4 regions of the Desulfosporosinus youngiae DSM 17734 genome follow, and region 1 is predicted to be linked to each of the others. Evidence: riboswitches for the same ligand, from Rfam matches in the RefSeq annotation. Region 1 holds a riboswitch; each other region holds the start of a gene.
The links. Region 1 has a riboswitch for cobalamin ahead of DESYODRAFT_RS12490 (ABC transporter ATP-binding protein). Riboswitches for the same ligand answer to the same signal wherever they lie in the genome.
Positions count from the first base shown of each region.

Region 2: another riboswitch for cobalamin. It lies ahead of DESYODRAFT_RS19760 (HAL/PAL/TAL family ammonia-lyase); the one in region 1 lies ahead of DESYODRAFT_RS12490 (ABC transporter ATP-binding protein).
Region 3: another riboswitch for cobalamin. It lies ahead of DESYODRAFT_RS18400 (DUF4430 domain-containing protein); the one in region 1 lies ahead of DESYODRAFT_RS12490 (ABC transporter ATP-binding protein).
Region 4: another riboswitch for cobalamin. It lies ahead of DESYODRAFT_RS10690 (sodium:solute symporter family transporter); the one in region 1 lies ahead of DESYODRAFT_RS12490 (ABC transporter ATP-binding protein).

Region 1 is NZ_CM001441.1:2,704,031-2,708,244, forward strand. Features, by position in the region: gene DESYODRAFT_RS12475 (aryl-sulfate sulfotransferase) at 1-771, shown strand, start outside; gene DESYODRAFT_RS12480 (thioredoxin family protein) at 801-1,133, shown strand; gene trxB (thioredoxin-disulfide reductase) at 1,148-2,374, shown strand; cobalamin riboswitch at 2,443-2,621, shown strand; gene DESYODRAFT_RS12490 (ABC transporter ATP-binding protein) at 2,763-3,524, shown strand; gene DESYODRAFT_RS12495 (bifunctional helix-turn-helix transcriptional regulator/GNAT family N-acetyltransferase) at 3,791-4,214, shown strand, end outside.
Region 2 is NZ_CM001441.1:4,262,328-4,266,541, reverse strand. Features, by position in the region: gene DESYODRAFT_RS19765 (ABC transporter ATP-binding protein) at 1-1,115, shown strand, start outside; cobalamin riboswitch at 1,402-1,587, shown strand; gene DESYODRAFT_RS19760 (HAL/PAL/TAL family ammonia-lyase) at 1,872-3,434, shown strand; cobalamin riboswitch at 3,545-3,733, shown strand.
Region 3 is NZ_CM001441.1:3,963,641-3,967,854, forward strand. Features, by position in the region: gene DESYODRAFT_RS18395 (DUF4430 domain-containing protein) at 1-794, opposite strand, end outside; gene DESYODRAFT_RS18400 (DUF4430 domain-containing protein) at 855-1,658, opposite strand; cobalamin riboswitch at 1,862-2,041, opposite strand; cobalamin riboswitch at 2,250-2,430, opposite strand; gene DESYODRAFT_RS18405 (acyl-CoA dehydrogenase family protein) at 2,611-3,747, opposite strand; gene DESYODRAFT_RS18410 (3-hydroxyacyl-CoA dehydrogenase) at 3,797-4,214, opposite strand, start outside.
Region 4 is NZ_CM001441.1:2,287,117-2,291,330, reverse strand. Features, by position in the region: gene DESYODRAFT_RS10695 (glycine/betaine/sarcosine/D-proline family reductase selenoprotein B) at 1-997, opposite strand, end outside; gene DESYODRAFT_RS10690 (sodium:solute symporter family transporter) at 1,022-2,464, opposite strand; cobalamin riboswitch at 2,686-2,881, opposite strand; gene fliB (flagellin lysine-N-methylase) at 3,111-4,214, shown strand, end outside.

The DNA.
Region 1 (4,214 bases):
AACGAGGCCGCCAGAGTTTCACCCGAAGACAACTTTTCCCGAGGGGTTATTTATCGAATCGACACTGCTAAAATGGAAATCGAACAGGTTTGGCAGTATGGCAAGGAAAGAGGCGCCGAATTCTATTCCCCTTATATTTGCAATGTCGATTACTACAATGAAGGACACTATATGATTCACTCCGGCGGGATTGCTACCTATAGGGGAAAACATACCGATGGTTTAGGCGCAATGCTCTTAAACAAATATAAGGATGAGCATATTCATCTGACCTTAGAATCCATCACTGTTGAGGTTGAAAATGATGACGTAAAATATGAATTGAAGGTTGTGGGCGGTAATTATTACCGGGCCAGAAGGCTTGCCCTCTATGATGAAACGACCAATTTTACCCTGGGTAAAGGAGAATTCCTCGGTGGATTTGGAGTAACGCCGGAATTTGGTTTGAAGGTTAAATTCAAAGACGCTGGAGAAGAACTGCCGGCAAAACACAAGCTATCCTTAATTCTTGAGGAAGATCGTCTGGCTCTTCGAGCAAGCTTTAAGGAAGGATCTGAAGTTTTCCTGGAATTGAAGGGTGAAGAGGAAACGAAGTTCTATTCAGTGCCCACAGTGGTTCATGATGTTACCGCAGCTTGTGTTTCCTTTGAGGAGCAAAGCGATAATGATTTTCAATTTTATGTAAGCCGAGAAGGGTTGACGGGCGACTTTAAGCTCTATTTAAATATTGACAATAAACGATATGACACTCATTTATCCGTGGCACTCTAGAAATAAGGGTTAACAAAGGAGTGAAGAAAATGTCCTTACCGCTATTAAATGCTGAGCAGTTCGAAGAGCTTATTTATGATAAGGGTGAGTCCTGCTTGGTTATCTTTTCCAGAAAAAGCTGTCATGTCTGTCAGGGAGTCGTACCTATCTTAGAAGACTTAAAACCGCAATTTGAAGGTCGGTTTGGTTTTTATTATGTCGATGTTGAGGAAGAGAAGGCTCTATATCAACGGTTTTCGTTAAAAGGGGTTCCGCAAATTCTCTTCTTCAAGAATGGTGAATACCAAGGCAAGTTAGCCGGTGCCGTTGAGGAAGAGGATGTCGAGGAAAGAATCACTGACGTGCTGAATTCAGAATCATGAGGTGGAGTGAGGAAATGGCTGGTAGGTATGATTTACTGATTATTGGCGGCGGACCCGCCGGGTTGTCCGCCGCGATTTATGGGGGGAGGGCTAAGCTTAAAACTTTGGTTATCAACAAAGGGACCGTTGGCGGCTTAGTGAATACGACCCGTGAAATTGTTAATTATCCCGGTTATTCGCAAATCAGCGGTTCTGATCTCATGCTTGACTTTAAGAAACATGCCGAAGGCTTTGGTGTGGAGTTTTTAAGAGATGAAGTTGTGAGTACCGATTTTTCTCAAGAAACTAAAATAATTAAAACCAAAAAGGGTAAGGAATTTGCTGCTAAGGCTGTGATCATTGCCGGCGGCAGTGAGCCGAGGCTCCTGAATATCCCCGGGGAAAAAAGACTCCGAGGCAGTGGGGTGGCCTATTGCGCTACCTGTGACGCGGAGTTCTTTAAAGGGGAGGACGTGGTCGTCATTGGCAGCGGGGATCAAGCCATTGAGGAAGGTATGTATATCACCAAGTTTGCCCAAAAAGTAACGGTCATCGTACTCCATGATGAAGGGATTCTGGATTGCAATAAAATCAGTGCCGAACGCGCCTTTCAAAATGAAAAAATGGAGTTTGTCTGGAACTCCACGGTGGAAGAGGTTTTGGGAGATGAGAGTGTTGAGGGAGTAAAAATTAAAAATATAAAAACAGGGTGTTCTTCAGAATTAGCCTGCCAGGGCGTCTTCTTCTTTGTCGGCATGGTTCCCTCCACTCAATATCTTAAAGAGAGTGGTGTCGGGATGGACAAGAGGGGATATATCCCCGTCGGCGTGATGATGGAAACCAATCTTGAAGGGGTTTATGCGGCCGGGGATAATCGGGTCAAATACTTGAGACAAGTGGTTTCGGCAGCCGGGGACGGGGCTGCGGCCGCCGTTGCGGCCGAGCGCTACATTGAAGAACTGGAGGCCTTTAATAGGAGCGTTCTTCAGAGTCAGCAAAAGGTTCTAATCCTCTTCTTTAATGCCTTAATCAACGAAAGTCTGGAATTTTGTACTTTATTAGAAGAAGTCAATGGTGAACTGCAGGCCGCTCAAGCCGAGGGTTACAGGATTGTCAAACTGGATATAGCCACTAAGAAGAATCTTGCTAAGAAATATGGTATAGAAAAAGTCCCTTCGGTTGTGATATTAGATCATGGTGACGAAATCGGCCGCTTAGAGTGCAGCAGGGATAAAGAAGCCGTTCGCAGGCAGTTGCCTTGAACAAAAAGTTTGGAGCAGCCATTATGCTTGACCAAGTTGTCGTTTTGTGTTAAGTTTAATTCGGTAATTTAATAAATGAGCAAGTGATTTTTCTCTAGCGGAGAAAGACAGGGGAAGTTCGGTGAAAATCCGACGCGGTCCCGCCACTGTAAGGGAGAGTTTCTGCCACATTCACTGAGGGAACTTGGGAAGGAGGCAGTAAATGAAGACCCCGAGCCAGAAGACCTGATTGCTTATGCTTTACTCACGATGGATGGGTGAAGGGATTTGTCAATTCAGCCCTTCTTTTTGAAGGGCTTTACTTATTTCAATGAAATGAAAAAGGGTGTGCAATGTTCCCCGGCGTCTTCCTATTCTAGTGAGGAATTCTTGGAAGAAGGTGTTCTCTATGCAGCTGCTTCAGATTTCTAATTTAGAGCAGCCGGAAGTGCTGCGGCTGAAAAATGTCTGGAAAACCTATCCCGGGGGTTATCAGGCGGTCAAAGGGATTTCATTCTGCATTCGGCGGGGGGAATGCCTGGGGCTGGTTGGAGAAAGCGGCAGCGGCAAAAGCACGCTGGCCCGTTGTCTGCTGGCCTTGGAACGGATGGATGAAGGGGAGATCTGGTTGAACGGCCGCCCGCTTCATAAGTTGACCTCTGCTCAGCTTTATCAGGCTCGCCGGGAAATGCAGGCGGTTTTTCAAAATCCGTCAGGTTCATTTAACAGTAAACTGACGATTATGGATTCCCTTTTGGAACCCATTCGCTGCCAGAATAAAGGTTGTCCCAGCTTTCTCGGCAGCCCAGGCATGAGTGAGTGGAAAATCGCAAGCAGCTTGCTGGAACGGGTTCACTTGCCCGCAAGTTACCTGGACCGCTATCCCAGTGAGCTGAGTGGCGGTCAAAAGCAGCGGGTTGCTATCGCCCGGGCAATCAGTGTGGAGCCTTCCCTGATTGTTTTAGACGAACCAACGGCCAGTCTGGACGTATCCATTCAGGCTAAAGTGCTTAATCTGCTGAAAGACCTCCAGGAAGAGTTGTGCCTGTCCTATCTTTTCATTTCTCATGATCTTAGTGCCGTTCACTTTATGAGCGAACGTCTGACGGTTATGCAGCGAGGAGAGATGGTGGATGTCTGTGAGGGGAAAGATCTTTTTGATAGCAGATAGGTATTTCTAAATATTATAGCCTCTAGAATGAGGTAATCCTAAAAACCAAAAGCGTCCGGATTGATTTTGATCAGTCCGGGCGCTTTTGTGCTAAGGGCTTTTAAAGTTAAACCCCGAAAGGCTAAGACCCGGAAGGCGAGACGAGAACTCGAAGGACCAGATATGCCCTATCGCCAAAAATTAGTTGACTAAAGCATCTAATAATAGTTGGCTAAGTCAGATAAATATGTTATTTTATAGTGAAATAATTATTGAGGAGGCAACCATTGAATTCGATATATACACCATTGGTGCACAGCATTCGAAAATTTAACCGATTTTACACGAACATACTTGGACTTTTAGATCATCATATGCCGGGCAGTGAATTCTCGTTGTCGGAAGCTCGTGTACTGTACGAAATCGGGCATATGGAGAATTGTACTTCTAAAAAATTAATTGAGGAACTAAGAATTGACTCAGGCTATCTAAGCAGGATCATAAAACGCTTCGAGAAGCACAATTTAACGTATAGGGTGAAGTCCAGTGAGGATGGCCGGTTGTATTATTTTTACCTTACTGATGTTGGAAAAGAAACGCTTTCAAGGCTGGATGACCGATCCAATCAACAAATCTATCAGATGATTGTCCAATTACAGGAGCAAAACCAAAAAAGGCTTGTCAAAGGAATCCAAGCAATTGAAAGTGCTC
Region 2 (4,214 bases), 1.6 Mb from region 1:
CCCTGATGAAAGCATTTTCCGAAAATGCGGCCTTTGAAACAAAACTGCGGAGCAGCATCGAAAGATTCGGAGTAAGTGCCCGGAGGCAATCTAAAACAGTTGCGGGCTATGTCGGCAGATTCTCATTTTTCTTCGAGCTTTCCTATGCGGTAATGATTATAGTAGGAGCATTAATGCTGCATCAAGGAAGCCTTAACTTTGAAACACTATTGATATTTATCATTTTCAGTGTGGAATTTTACAAGCCTTTCCGGAAAATTGAGAAGTACTGGCTGGACTACCTGCAGGTAAAGGACAGCTATCGACGGGTGGAAGGGGTGTTGGAGGCCCCCACTGTACCGGCGGCAGTTTTTCCAAGAAAAACAAGCGCTTTTGATATCACTTATGAAAAGGTTGATTTTTCCTATGAAACCGATGAGTTCGCGCTGAAAAATATCAATTTTAAGCTGCCTCAGGGAAGCTTGACGGCATTGGTAGGTCCCTCCGGCTCCGGGAAGACCACGATCACCAATTTGCTGCTGCGCTTCTGGGACATTGGAAGAGGTTCCATCCAGGTAGGTGGTGTGGATATCCGGGATATGGACTATGACGAGCTGCTTTCCAATATCAGTATTGTCATGCAGAATGTCGTGCTCTTCGCTGACAGTATCTATGAAAACATCCGGCTGGGCAACCGGAACGCAACACGGGAACAGGTTATCGAGGCGGCAAAAAAGGCACAAATCCATGACTTTATCGCCGGGCTGCCGGAAGGATATGATACAAGAGTGGGGGAAAACGGTGTGGGCTTATCCGGTGGTCAAAAACAGCGTATTTCCATTGCCCGCGCCTTCCTTAAAAATGCACCTATTGTTGTGTTGGACGAGATCACCAGCAATGTGGACCCTGTGAACGAGACCAAGATCCAAAAAGCCGTCAGTGCTCTGGCCAAGGGACGGACAGTGCTTGTCATTGCCCATCATTTGCGTACCATTCAGACCGCAGATCAAATTCTTGTTTTTGATCAGGGGAGTCTTGTAGAGCAGGGTGCCCATTCATTGCTCCTTGAGAAGGGAGGCTTGTATGCACAGCTCTGGAAAGCACAGGAGGTGGCCAAGGGGTGGAAGATCGCGTAATTGAGCTTTAGAATAAGGCAATCCGGCGAGGATAAGGTGATGTGCAAAGCATTGCTATACTCTCCTCCCCCGAGGGGGAAGAGAGCCTAAATGGTGCATCGATGCAACATTTGAACTACACCCAAGGGCTCATCCTTTTTGGGATTTCAGGGCCAAGGCGTTCAACCTGGATAAGTCTGAGTAGCGACTATTGTTCTCAGTTTCAAGGGGAAAATCATGCTTCAGCTCTGTTCAACTGTTTTAATGGTTGACATATTAGACTAATATACGATAACATTAAAACAATTGTATATTGGAAAATAAAGGTGCGCGTACTACATAGTACAGCTTAAAAGGGAAGCAGGTAAAATTCTGCACGGTCCCGCCACTGTAATGGGGAAATGTTTTATACTAATAGCCACTAGTCCTACCGGGAAGGCGTAAAGCATTGATGAACCAAAGTCAGAAGACCTGCCTTTGTTGAATGAACCAATAACTCTACGAGCGATAGGGGGTTCTATAAAGTAAGTGTTGTATTTAGGGAAATACACAGCCTCTTGGCGCTCATCGTCAAGGGGCTTTTTGAATTCAAAAAAGGGGAAGATAGGGCGTAACGGATGATAAGAGAATTATTAAACGAGATGGACGATCGCATCGGCAGTTTCACGCAGGGCTGTAATTTAAAATGTAGTCATTGTTATAACGTCAGCCTTACTGACCGATTTTATTTCTTAATTTCTTTTGTTCAATGATGGTTCCGTATAAAGGAGAGAATTCATGCATACGCATAGTCTGGAAAATACGCTAAAACGAGCTAAATGTATCAGTAAAGTGATATTAGGAGATAGCCCGATCGAGTTAAACCAATTTGTCGGAGTCGTACGATATAATGCCAAGGTAGAGTTTTCGGCTCAATACCGTGATAGAGTTAATCGTTCCCGATTTTTAGTGGATAAATTTACGAATGAAAACAGAATTATCTATGGTGTCACAACCGGATTGGGAGAAAATTGGAATAAAGCAGTATGTCCTGAAGACTCAGCGCTTTTACAAAGAAACACACTCCTGTCCCATGCCACCTCGGTAGGAGAACCTTTGGACAAAGAAGTAGTAAGGGGAATACTTCTGATGATGCTTTTAAACCTGGGACAAGCTTATGCCGGAGTTCGGATGGAAACTCTCGAGCAAATAGCAGGACTTCTCAATAATGGCATTATCCCGTTTGCACCAAAAGATGGTTCCGTAGGCTATCTAGGGCCGGAAGCTCACGTTGGCCTCGTTCTAATTGGGCTAGGTAAGGCTTGGTTTAACGATAATTTACTGCCCGGAGATAAAGTTCTTGAAGAGGCGGGTATGAAACCAATCGCTTTAGCAAGCAAAGAGGGCTTATCCCTTGTTTCTGGAACGACATCAATTACAGCACTAACTGCTTTAACATTATATGATGCAATTAATTATTCGAAAACAGCAGACATCTCTGCAGCCATGTCTTTAGAAGTATTAAAAGGAACCCTAGAAGCTTATGACCCAAGGATTCATGCTGTAAGACCACATGAAGACCAAATAAATACTGCTGAAAACATTAGAAATATATTGAAAGATAGTGAGATAATTGCCCAATACAAATCCTACAGAGTACAGGATGCTACGTCATTAAGAAATGTTCCTCAAGTACACGGGGCAGCTAAGAAGACAATCAAAGATGCATATCAAACAGTTCTTACTGAAATGAACTCCTGTTGTGATAATCCTTTAATATTTTCAGACAGCGAAGATGACGGACAGGTATTGATGGGATGTAATGCTGATGGTTCATTTGTTGGAATTGAAGCTGATTCTTTATGCATGGCCATGACGATGATGGCAAAAATGTCAGAAAGAAGAACCCATAGACTGGTTAACCCGCATGTAAGTGAGCTTCCCGCCTTTTTAATTAGAAATAATGGCGTAAATCACGGCTTCATGATTCCGCAATATACGTCAGCGGGTATCGTAGGTCAAATGAGAATATTTAGTCATCCAGCAACAATTGATAACGCCATTACAAGTGCATTTCAGGAAGATTATACGAGTATGGGTTATAATGCTGCATTAAAGGCCTATAAAACTGTAAACCTTTTGAAATATGTTTTAGCGATTGAATTAATGTGTGCTGCCCAAGCACAAGATTTTATTGCAGAACTTTTGCCATCCCCCACAACTTTAGCGGTGAAAAATCTAATCAGAAAGAATGTTCCTTTTCTCGAAAAGGATGAATTTTTACAGCCTTATATTGAGCATGTCTCCAGCCTCATCGCTGAAGAGAAAATACTTGATATAGTTGAAAATCTAAAATATTAACATCCATTTTTGCTATAGTAGCTGATACCCTGTTTATGTGACGTAGTAATCTTATCAGGTGTACTTCATGGTTGACACATGAGATTAAGATGCGTTAACATTATAGTAATTAAATATTTGAGAATAAAGGTGCGTGTACTTAAAGTACGGCTTAAAAGGGAAGCAGGTTAAAGTCCTGCACGGTCCCGCCACTGTAATGGGGAGATGTTTCATACAATAGGCCACTGGTTCATACCGGGAAGGCGTGATGTATTTAAATGAACCAAAGTCAGAAGACCTGCCTTTGTTAATGAACCAGTAACTCTACGAGCGATAGGGAGGTTCTATAAGTAAGTGTCGTATTTAGGAATATACACGGCCTCTTGGCGCTCATCGTCGAGGGGCTTTTTGAATTTAAAAAGGGGAAAGATGAGGGCGCGTAACGGATGATAACAGAAATTATAAAAACGAATGGGTCCTTCGCGTTTCGACGGTTCTGTTAAGGTATAAAATGATGGGGATATTCTGAGAGGGCGGAAGCAAAAACCATGGAGGTTTGACTCATTAGGGTCAACTTTGTGGTTTTTTTGTTTCTATACTGAGAGGAAGTGAAAGACAGTGCCTTAAAGTAAACTTGTTCAGTTAAAATTATAACTTTAAAATTTATTTTAAAAATAAGACATTAAGCAGGAATCTATGAAGAGTTTGTAGAATCAATGTACAAAATTATTTTAAATGCAGAACCACGAAGGTATTTGCAAAGACCATGGAGGTTTGACTCACTAGAGTCTGCTTCGTGGT
Region 3 (4,214 bases), 1.3 Mb from region 1:
TTATATTCCCATACTACAGAATCGCCAGACTGCAACTCATAAACAGATGCGGCAAAATCAGGTTCGATAATGTTGTTGTTCACATCTACTATGGTATACATCCAGCCTTCTGTACCGGAGGCAAAGTCAGCGCCGATCCCGGCCACATAGCTGCCGCCACTGAAAACCGTAAGGTTATTTTCAGCCCAGTCCGGGTCGGAATAGTATTCATTTCCGGCCATGGCTAAGCCATGCAGAGCAGAGGAATCTTTTTTCAGGGTTTTGCCATTGTCGAGCATCCAGTCCAGATCGGTGAGATTGACAGTCTCATTAATGACATAAAAGTCATTAACCGTGCCGGGTGCATCCACATAGACGGAGATATCCGATACACTGACAGTAGGAGAGCCGTCAGTCTCTACGACGACATAAGCACTGACTTCCATGTTGTCATAGTGGGCAGTCACGTAAGCTCTTCCTTCTGTTAAAAGTCTGATTTTGACGGTATCCGTCTCATCAATAGTGGCAACAGGGGTTGAACCATCTAAAAACTTAACCACGGAGGAGTCTGAGGTGGTCCACTCAATGTTTTCCGGGTCGGTGATTTCTTCTGTCATCCAGGTTGTCCCATCCAGACCCAAGACCTGGATATCCGCTACCTCATCATTAACCTCTCCTAAAATAGTGAAGTGTTCGGAATCGGCTAAGGTAAGCATATCCGTGGCTGCTTTAGCCGGTGCCGGTGCGACAAAGAAGGTTAGTCCCAAGGCCAAACTCATTACTAAACCGAGAAACTTTTGTTTGGTTTTAAACATACTTTTTCCCCCTTTAATCTGATCTTTTAATCTGCCCTCTGAAAATTCCGCCCAAAAGATTTAATATAAAGATTTATATTCCCAGACTACAGAGTCGCCGGGTTGCAGCTCATAGCTGGCTGCAGGATAATCAGGCTCGATAATATTGTTGTTCACATCTACTATGGTATACACCCAGCCTTCCAGGCCGGAAGCAAAGTCAGTGCCGATCCCGGCCACATAGCCGCCGCCGTTGAAAACCGTAAGGTTATTTTCCGCCCAGTCCGGGTCGGAATAGTATTCATTTCCGGCCATGGCTAAGGCATGGAGAGCAGAGCAATTTAATTGCAGAGTTTGGCTTTGATCGAGCAGCCAGTCCAGATCGCTGAGATTGACAGTTTCATTAATGACATAAAAGTCATTAACTGTGCCAGGTGCATCCACATAGACGGAGATATCCGATACACTGGCAGTAGGAAGGCCTTTTGTCTCCACTACCACATAGGCACTGACTTCCATGCTGTCATAGTGGGCAGTCACGTAAGCTCTTCCTTCTGCTAAAAGTCTGATTTTAACGGTATCCGTCTCATCAATAGTGGCAACAGGGGTTGAACCATCTAAAAACTTAACCACAGAGGCGTCTGAGGTGGTCCACTCAATATTTTCCGGGTCGCTGATTTCTTCCGTCATCCAGGTTGTCCCATCCAGACCCAAGACTTGGATATCCGCTACCTCATCATTAACCTCTCCTAAAATAGTGAAATGTTCGGAGTCGGCTAAGGTAAGCATATCCGTGGCTGCCTTAGCAGGTGCCGGTGCGACAAAGAAGGTTAGTCCCAGAATCAACATCATGAACAAACTGAGAATCTTTTGTTTGGTTTTCATACTCTTTTCCTCCTTTTCATCTAAATCTACTTTAAATAAGCCCTCTGAAAATTCCGCCCAAGATATAAAAAAGAGCCGATGTATTCGGCTCAGAGATAATGTGACCCCGCTGTAAAAGATAACGATAAAAACAGGCAGCCTAAAGTATGCTCCTAGTTCTTCTCATCCACAGCAAAGTTGTTCACGTACTTCCCCCCGAAAGCCTTATGATCCTGAATAGGGCAAGTCTCCTGACTCGAAGTCATCCTCCTCCCTTGCCTTCCCGGTTTTACCCAGTGGTTTCCATTAAGGGATTCGTCATTCATACAGTAGCGGGGCTGTTCCGGCTTCTCACCGGATTCCTTATTAATGCTTTTTCAGCAACCCTAATCAGCTATTAAGTTTTGTGAGTATTTATTTAAAATGTTCTTTGCTAATTCTAATTAATACTTGCTCTCTTTTTAATTATCTCACCTCGACTTCTTCCTTTGATGTCTATATAGTGAAAACAAAAAGAGCCGGTTCCTCCGGCTCTTTGCAAACATGATATAACAAAGTAGGATGTCTCCATCCAAAACTTCAATTTACCACACTTACCTTCCCCCGAAAGAGTTGTGACTTTTGAACATGGCAGGTATCCTGACTTGAAATCATCCTCCTCCCTTGCCTTCCCGGTTTCACCCAGTGGTTTCCATTAAGGGATTCGTCATTCATACAGTAGCGGGGCTGTCCTGGCTTCTCACCAGAGTTCCCATATTAATGCATTTAAGCAACCATATTCAACCTATTGAGTTATTTCTTTCCGACCCTATATTATCACTTACATTATACCAATTAATTACCAGAGTCAACAGCATATTTTGACTAAAAAAGTAAAATTTCGCCGGGACCTGCCGCTGAGTTTACACTGCTTCTTTAAATCAAGAATCCGCTCCTTTTAATAGCTGATACATCATCCGGTTCACCTTCCCGCTCACAATCCTAACGTTCGAGCGATGATCAGCTTCATAATCTCTGAGGTACCCGCATAAATCGTGTGCACCCGCACATCCCGGTAATGCCGGGCAATCGGATACTCTTCCATATAGCCATACCCTCCGTAAAGCTGGAGGCAGTTATAAGCCACGCGATTAGCCATTTCGCCAATCCAGTACTTAGCCATGGAAACCTTGGCCACAATCTCTTCTCCTGCCATATGATCTGAGATGAGGTTATCCAGGAACACTCGCCCCAACTCGACCTCCGTCGCCATTTCAGCAAGCTTAAAGGCATTATGCTGGAATTTACCGATGGGTTTCCCAAAAGCCTCTCTTGTCTTAACATAAGCTAGAGTATCACTAAGCATCCGCTCCGCCAACCCCTGGGAACAAAGTGCCGAGATCAGTCGCTCCTGCTGCAGCTTCTCCATGAGATACGAGAACCCCTTACCCTCTTCACCCAAACGATTGCTCATTGGCACTCTGCAGTTGTCAAAAAAGAGCTCTGCCGTATCCTGGCTGTGCATCCCCAACTTATTCAGCTTTTTGCCTTTTGTAAAGCCGGGCGTCCCATCTTCCACTACAATAAGACTGATTCCCTTGTTGCCCGGAATCCCGGCATTCTCAGTCTTGACCGCGACAATGATCAAATCGGCAGAAATCCCATTACTGATAAACGTCTTTGACCCATTAATAACATAGTCATTTCCGTCCCGGACAGCCATCGCTCTCATTCCCTGAAGATCAGATCCGGCCTGGGGTTCGGTCATGGCGATAGCCAATATTTTCTCCCCCCGGGCACAGGCAGGAAGCCAGTCAGACTTTTGTTTTTCCGTGCCATAGGCCTGAATATAAGGAGCAATAATATCGCTATGCAATCCGAACCCAATGCCCACCCCTGCTTTGGCCAGTTCCTCATTAAGGATGGCGGAAAAACCAAAATCTGCTCCTGTCCCGCCGTATTTTTCTTCCAGCCAAGGACATAAATAGCCCATTTCTCCCATACGCAGCCAAACCCAACGGGGAATCTCCCGCTTTTCCTCCCATTCCTCGATGTGAGGAGAAAGTTCGCTTTCCACAAACTTTACGAAGGACCGGCGAAACATTTTATGCTCTTCCGAATAGATGTCCATATGCCCCTCACCTCTCTTCACTCTTACAGCGCTTACGAGGCAATCTGTTCTATCTCGGCTGCATGCGAATAGCTCCGTCCAAACGAATCGTTGTACCATTGAGCATAGGATTCTCAAGGATACTTCTCACTAATAGTGCATATTCTTCCGGGTAGCCTAGCCGGGATGGGAAGGGGATCATCGCACCCAGTGACTTGCGGGCCTCCTCAGGCAGAGTATTGAACATCGGTGTTTCAAAAAGACCTGGGGCGATGGTCATTACCCGGATCCCATGGACAGCCATTTCCCGGGCTATGGGTAAGGTCATCCCCACAATCCCTCCTTTTGAAGCACTGTAAGCAGCCTGCCCGATCTGACCTTCATAGGCCGCTACAGAAGCAGTATTGATGATAACCCCCCGTTCCCCCCCTACGTTAGGCTCATTACCCGCCATTTGGGCCGCGGCCAGCCTAATAACGTTAAAACTT
Region 4 (4,214 bases), 420 kb from region 1:
CCATTTCTCTCCCCATTCTTTGAAACGTCTTGATGACCCCGCCGCATCCTGCTGAAACAAAGTAGTTATTAAAGATCGAGCCGATAACTCCCCGTTCCCGAAACTTATCAGCAGTGTGCAGGGGCACAACATATTCCGCCCGCGCGTTTAAATGGTCCGGATTAATTCCGCCATGAATGCATTCATAATCCCCTCCGCTGAGCAGCTCCAAGGGATAAAGCGCCCAATTGTCCGTATTTAAGGCTTTCATCTTGTCGGGGTTTCCTTTAGGGACAACCCCCGCCGTGGTTATAAAAGCAAGTTTAGCACTTGCCAGCTCCGTTACAGGTTTGGGCGGCCTAACCTGTTCGAAAACCGGGAGAACCAGTTCACTAGTGTAACTCCTGCCTTGCAAACGGGCTTCAAGCATCTCTATGGCTCTTTGGGCGCCCGATTTCTCACGTGAAATGACTTTGCGAATTCCCCGAGGTAGATAGCCTTCGACTTGAGCGGCTCCCAGCTCTTTTTGGCTCACTACCTTATGAGCAAAAGCAGCCATCCGGACTAAGGCATCTTGCATCCCTCGCACGGTTTTAGTCGTGGGCAGAATATAGATGGTTTGATTCCGGCGATACATCTCTGCTGCGGGATTATCCGGCGAGAAAGCAGTAAGCGCCGGTATTCCCAACAAGTCAGATAAATACTGACAAACTGCTCCGCCGGCAACACCATAGCGTCCGGCACCAAAGGCAGGTCCGGCAAGGATGAGGTCCACTTTTTCCTGCTGTAATTTTTGAGCAATTCTTTTTAGCACATCATCCTGGTTTTCTTGAAAATAGTTATCTCCGCAAATTGCCGTTGTCGATATAACAAAGGATTCACCGAGCAAACGCCCTAATTCCTTTCCCGGCCCTACTGCTTTTTGCTGAAATTCCAGAGGGGTGTCCGCTTTATCCTCAGCGCCAATTTCTCCAAAAAATTGATTTAAGTAATGAAAAACTTTAATCCTTTTCTCCATCGAGATTCATCCTCTCTTCTGATATTACACCTTTGGGGTCTGACCTAAGCTAAATATTTCCTCCATTTGCGGGGTAGGCTTCTTACCAATGATCGTAGTTATGAGGATGATCAGAATGGTCACGAGCAAGGCACCGACCATTTCATGAATTCCGGTTAGTTTGACTAAAAACAGCTTCCAGATAATATAAACCAATGGACTAATACCGACCACGGCCAGCGCGCCGCTGAGATTGGCCTTTTTCCAGAGGACGCCAAGTATCAGCGGAATACCAAAAATCAAAGCAAACCCACCGAAAGCGAAAGCATTGATTTCCAGGATTAAGGCCGGAGGTTTTAAGGCCAGCACAAAGGAAATGATTCCTATCACCAGAACTGCCCCTTTTATCACTAATAACTTGGTGCCTTCCTTTACGTCTTTAGAGAAGCGCGGCAGAATATCATTGCCTACCGTACCTGAAACGGCAAGCAAGAGGGAATTAGCGGTTGTCATCATTGCCGCAATTAATGTAAAAAACAAAAGTGCCGCATAAATTGAGGGCAGACCACTGATCACGCTCGGCATAGCCATATCGGATTTGGCCAGACCGGGATGAATGACCCGGGCAGTTAAGCCGACCAAGCCAGCACCAAATGACCACAGTGCTCCAAGTGCCATAGAAATGGGAAACGCTCTGCGCATCGCCAGGGAATCCTTAAGCCCCCATACTCGCGCGGTCAGATGCGGCTGACCCCAAAAGGCGATAAGGTAAGATATAATTAGACCTATTTGTAAAGTTAGGGGCATGGAACCCCTAAATTCTATGAGCTTCGGATCGATGACCGCCAGCTGAGCATTGAGACCGGAGAACCCGCCCACGAGCTTCATGGAGATGTATACCATAACAATCGTCCCAATCGTCATGATCGTTCCTTGCAGAGTGTCCAGCCAGGCAACCCCTAGATAGCCGCTAAACTGAGTAGAAATGACAATCGTCAGACCCAAAATAATCATTCCCCAAAAATAGCTGATGCCTAAGGTTGACTCAATAAGGTAACCGGCTCCCATGAGCTGGATAATAATCATAGGGATAATAAAAATCAGCGTCCAAAGTCCTGTAATTGGTTTCAGATTTTCTTTGCCGAAACGCAGAGCCAAATAATCTGCCGTCGTCAAAATGGATGCCTTGACAGCGACACGACGTAATCTTGGAATGACCAGGACCCAACTGATAAACATGCTCCCAAATACACCCAAAAGATACATCAAACCGGCCCAGCCAAACTGATAAGCCAACCCCGCTGCCCCTAAAAAAAGTCCTGCACTGGCTGCCGAAGCCGACCAGGTAAAGGCCGATACTACTCCGCCCACATTGTTATCCCCAGTTAAATAACCCCTGACACTTCCTGTATGTTTATGGGCAAGAAGCACAACTACAATAATGCTGGCAAAGAATAATATCGACCCGATGATCATTTCCATACTCATATAAACCACCTCTTAACATTTTTTCACTGGTATACTACTTTTACAGTTTAAATAAGTTCTTGCTTAATACCGAGATTGCCAGCGAAGCAACAACAAAAACGATGATTGTTGAGAATAGGAACGTCCCCGCTGTAGAAGCAAACATAAAATCACCCCTTTCCCAAATAAAAAAGTCCTACGCCAAATTTAAAATTTGACGTAGGACTTTACCTTCATCCTTAACAATCTACAATACCAAGGCAGGTCTCCTGGCTTACGGGTCATTGCTGTTCTTCAGGACCTTCCCGGCTTATGCCAGTGGCCTCTGATCGCTCGCCGATTACAGTGGTGGGTCCGCTCCGTTTATTGTCACCTTTGAAGACAATTCCGGATTCCCTATTCTCCCTCTTTCAGGGCACCTCGATACCGTATCAGTTATTTACTTAGCTACATATTATTTTAATTATTTGAATACGTCAACCCCACTCCTTACTTTTTGCCACAAACGATTCGTTTTCTTCATAAATTTTATTGAGGCCTGACACTTAATATTTTTATATACAAGTTTTAAAATTATCAGGGAAAAAGGCCCATATTTGGGTGTAAAATTATAATAATTGTGCCTTAATTAATATTAACACTCTTAAATGGATTTGAGGGAAAATACATGACTAAAACAACGAGAGAGATACAAATGCCTCTCTACCTGAAGTCTTTCAATTGCATAGGTTCCGCCTGCGAGGACAGCTGCTGCTTTGGCTGGAGCAGTATCACGGTGGACAGCGGAACCTTCAAAAAATACAGCAGTATCCATGACCCGGCATTGAAAGAAATAATCGATAATAAGGTCGAACTCAACCAAACCGAACAAAGTGCGGAAACCTACGCCCATGTGATACTAAACAATGATTCAACCTGCCCTTTTTTAACTAAAAAAAGACTTTGCCTAATGCAGTTAAAACAAGGCGAAAACTATTTACCCCAGATTTGTTTTGCTTTTCCCCGGGTAACTAATGTTATCAACGGTATCCTGGAAAAATCCGCTGTCATGTCCTGTCCCGAGGCTGTACGCGTGGCACTGTTAAACTCTAAAGGAATTGACTTTATTTCAGTACAAGAACCTCTGGATGTGCGCAACAAAATTTCAATTTCACTTAATACCAATGATCCGGCCTTCACTGATACACCCAACAAGTATTTTCAGGATTTACGAAATTTTACACTTCATCTATTAAAGAACAGGGATTATAAGCTCGAGGAACGGCTTATTATCCTGGGATTGTTTTTTCAAAAGCTTGCGAAAGTATGTAATGAAAAAAAGGTTGATACTATACCTGAGTTCATTGCTTCCTTTGCCCAATTATTAAAGGAAGAGTCTTTAACAGCGCTTCTCGCGAAAACCCCCACATCCCCGGTAGTTCAGTTTAAACTGTTGATGCAAAGCGCTCTCACAAGGCTTGTACAGGGAATAACCAATCAACGCTACGCTGAATGTTTCATTGAGTTTTTGCAAGGCATAAAGCATTCACCTGACATAAGCTTAGATATTTCGGCTGAAAACTATCGTCTGGCCTTTGAAAATTACTACGCTCCTTTTGCTTTTAAGCACGAATATATTTTTGAGAATTATCTGGTGAATTACGTCTACAATAATCTTTTTCCACTGAGTAACGGAGATATTTTTGACGAATATATAAAGCTCGTGTTTCATTACTCATTGATCAAAATGCTTCTTACCGGTATTGCCGGATTCCACCAAGGACTTAGTTTA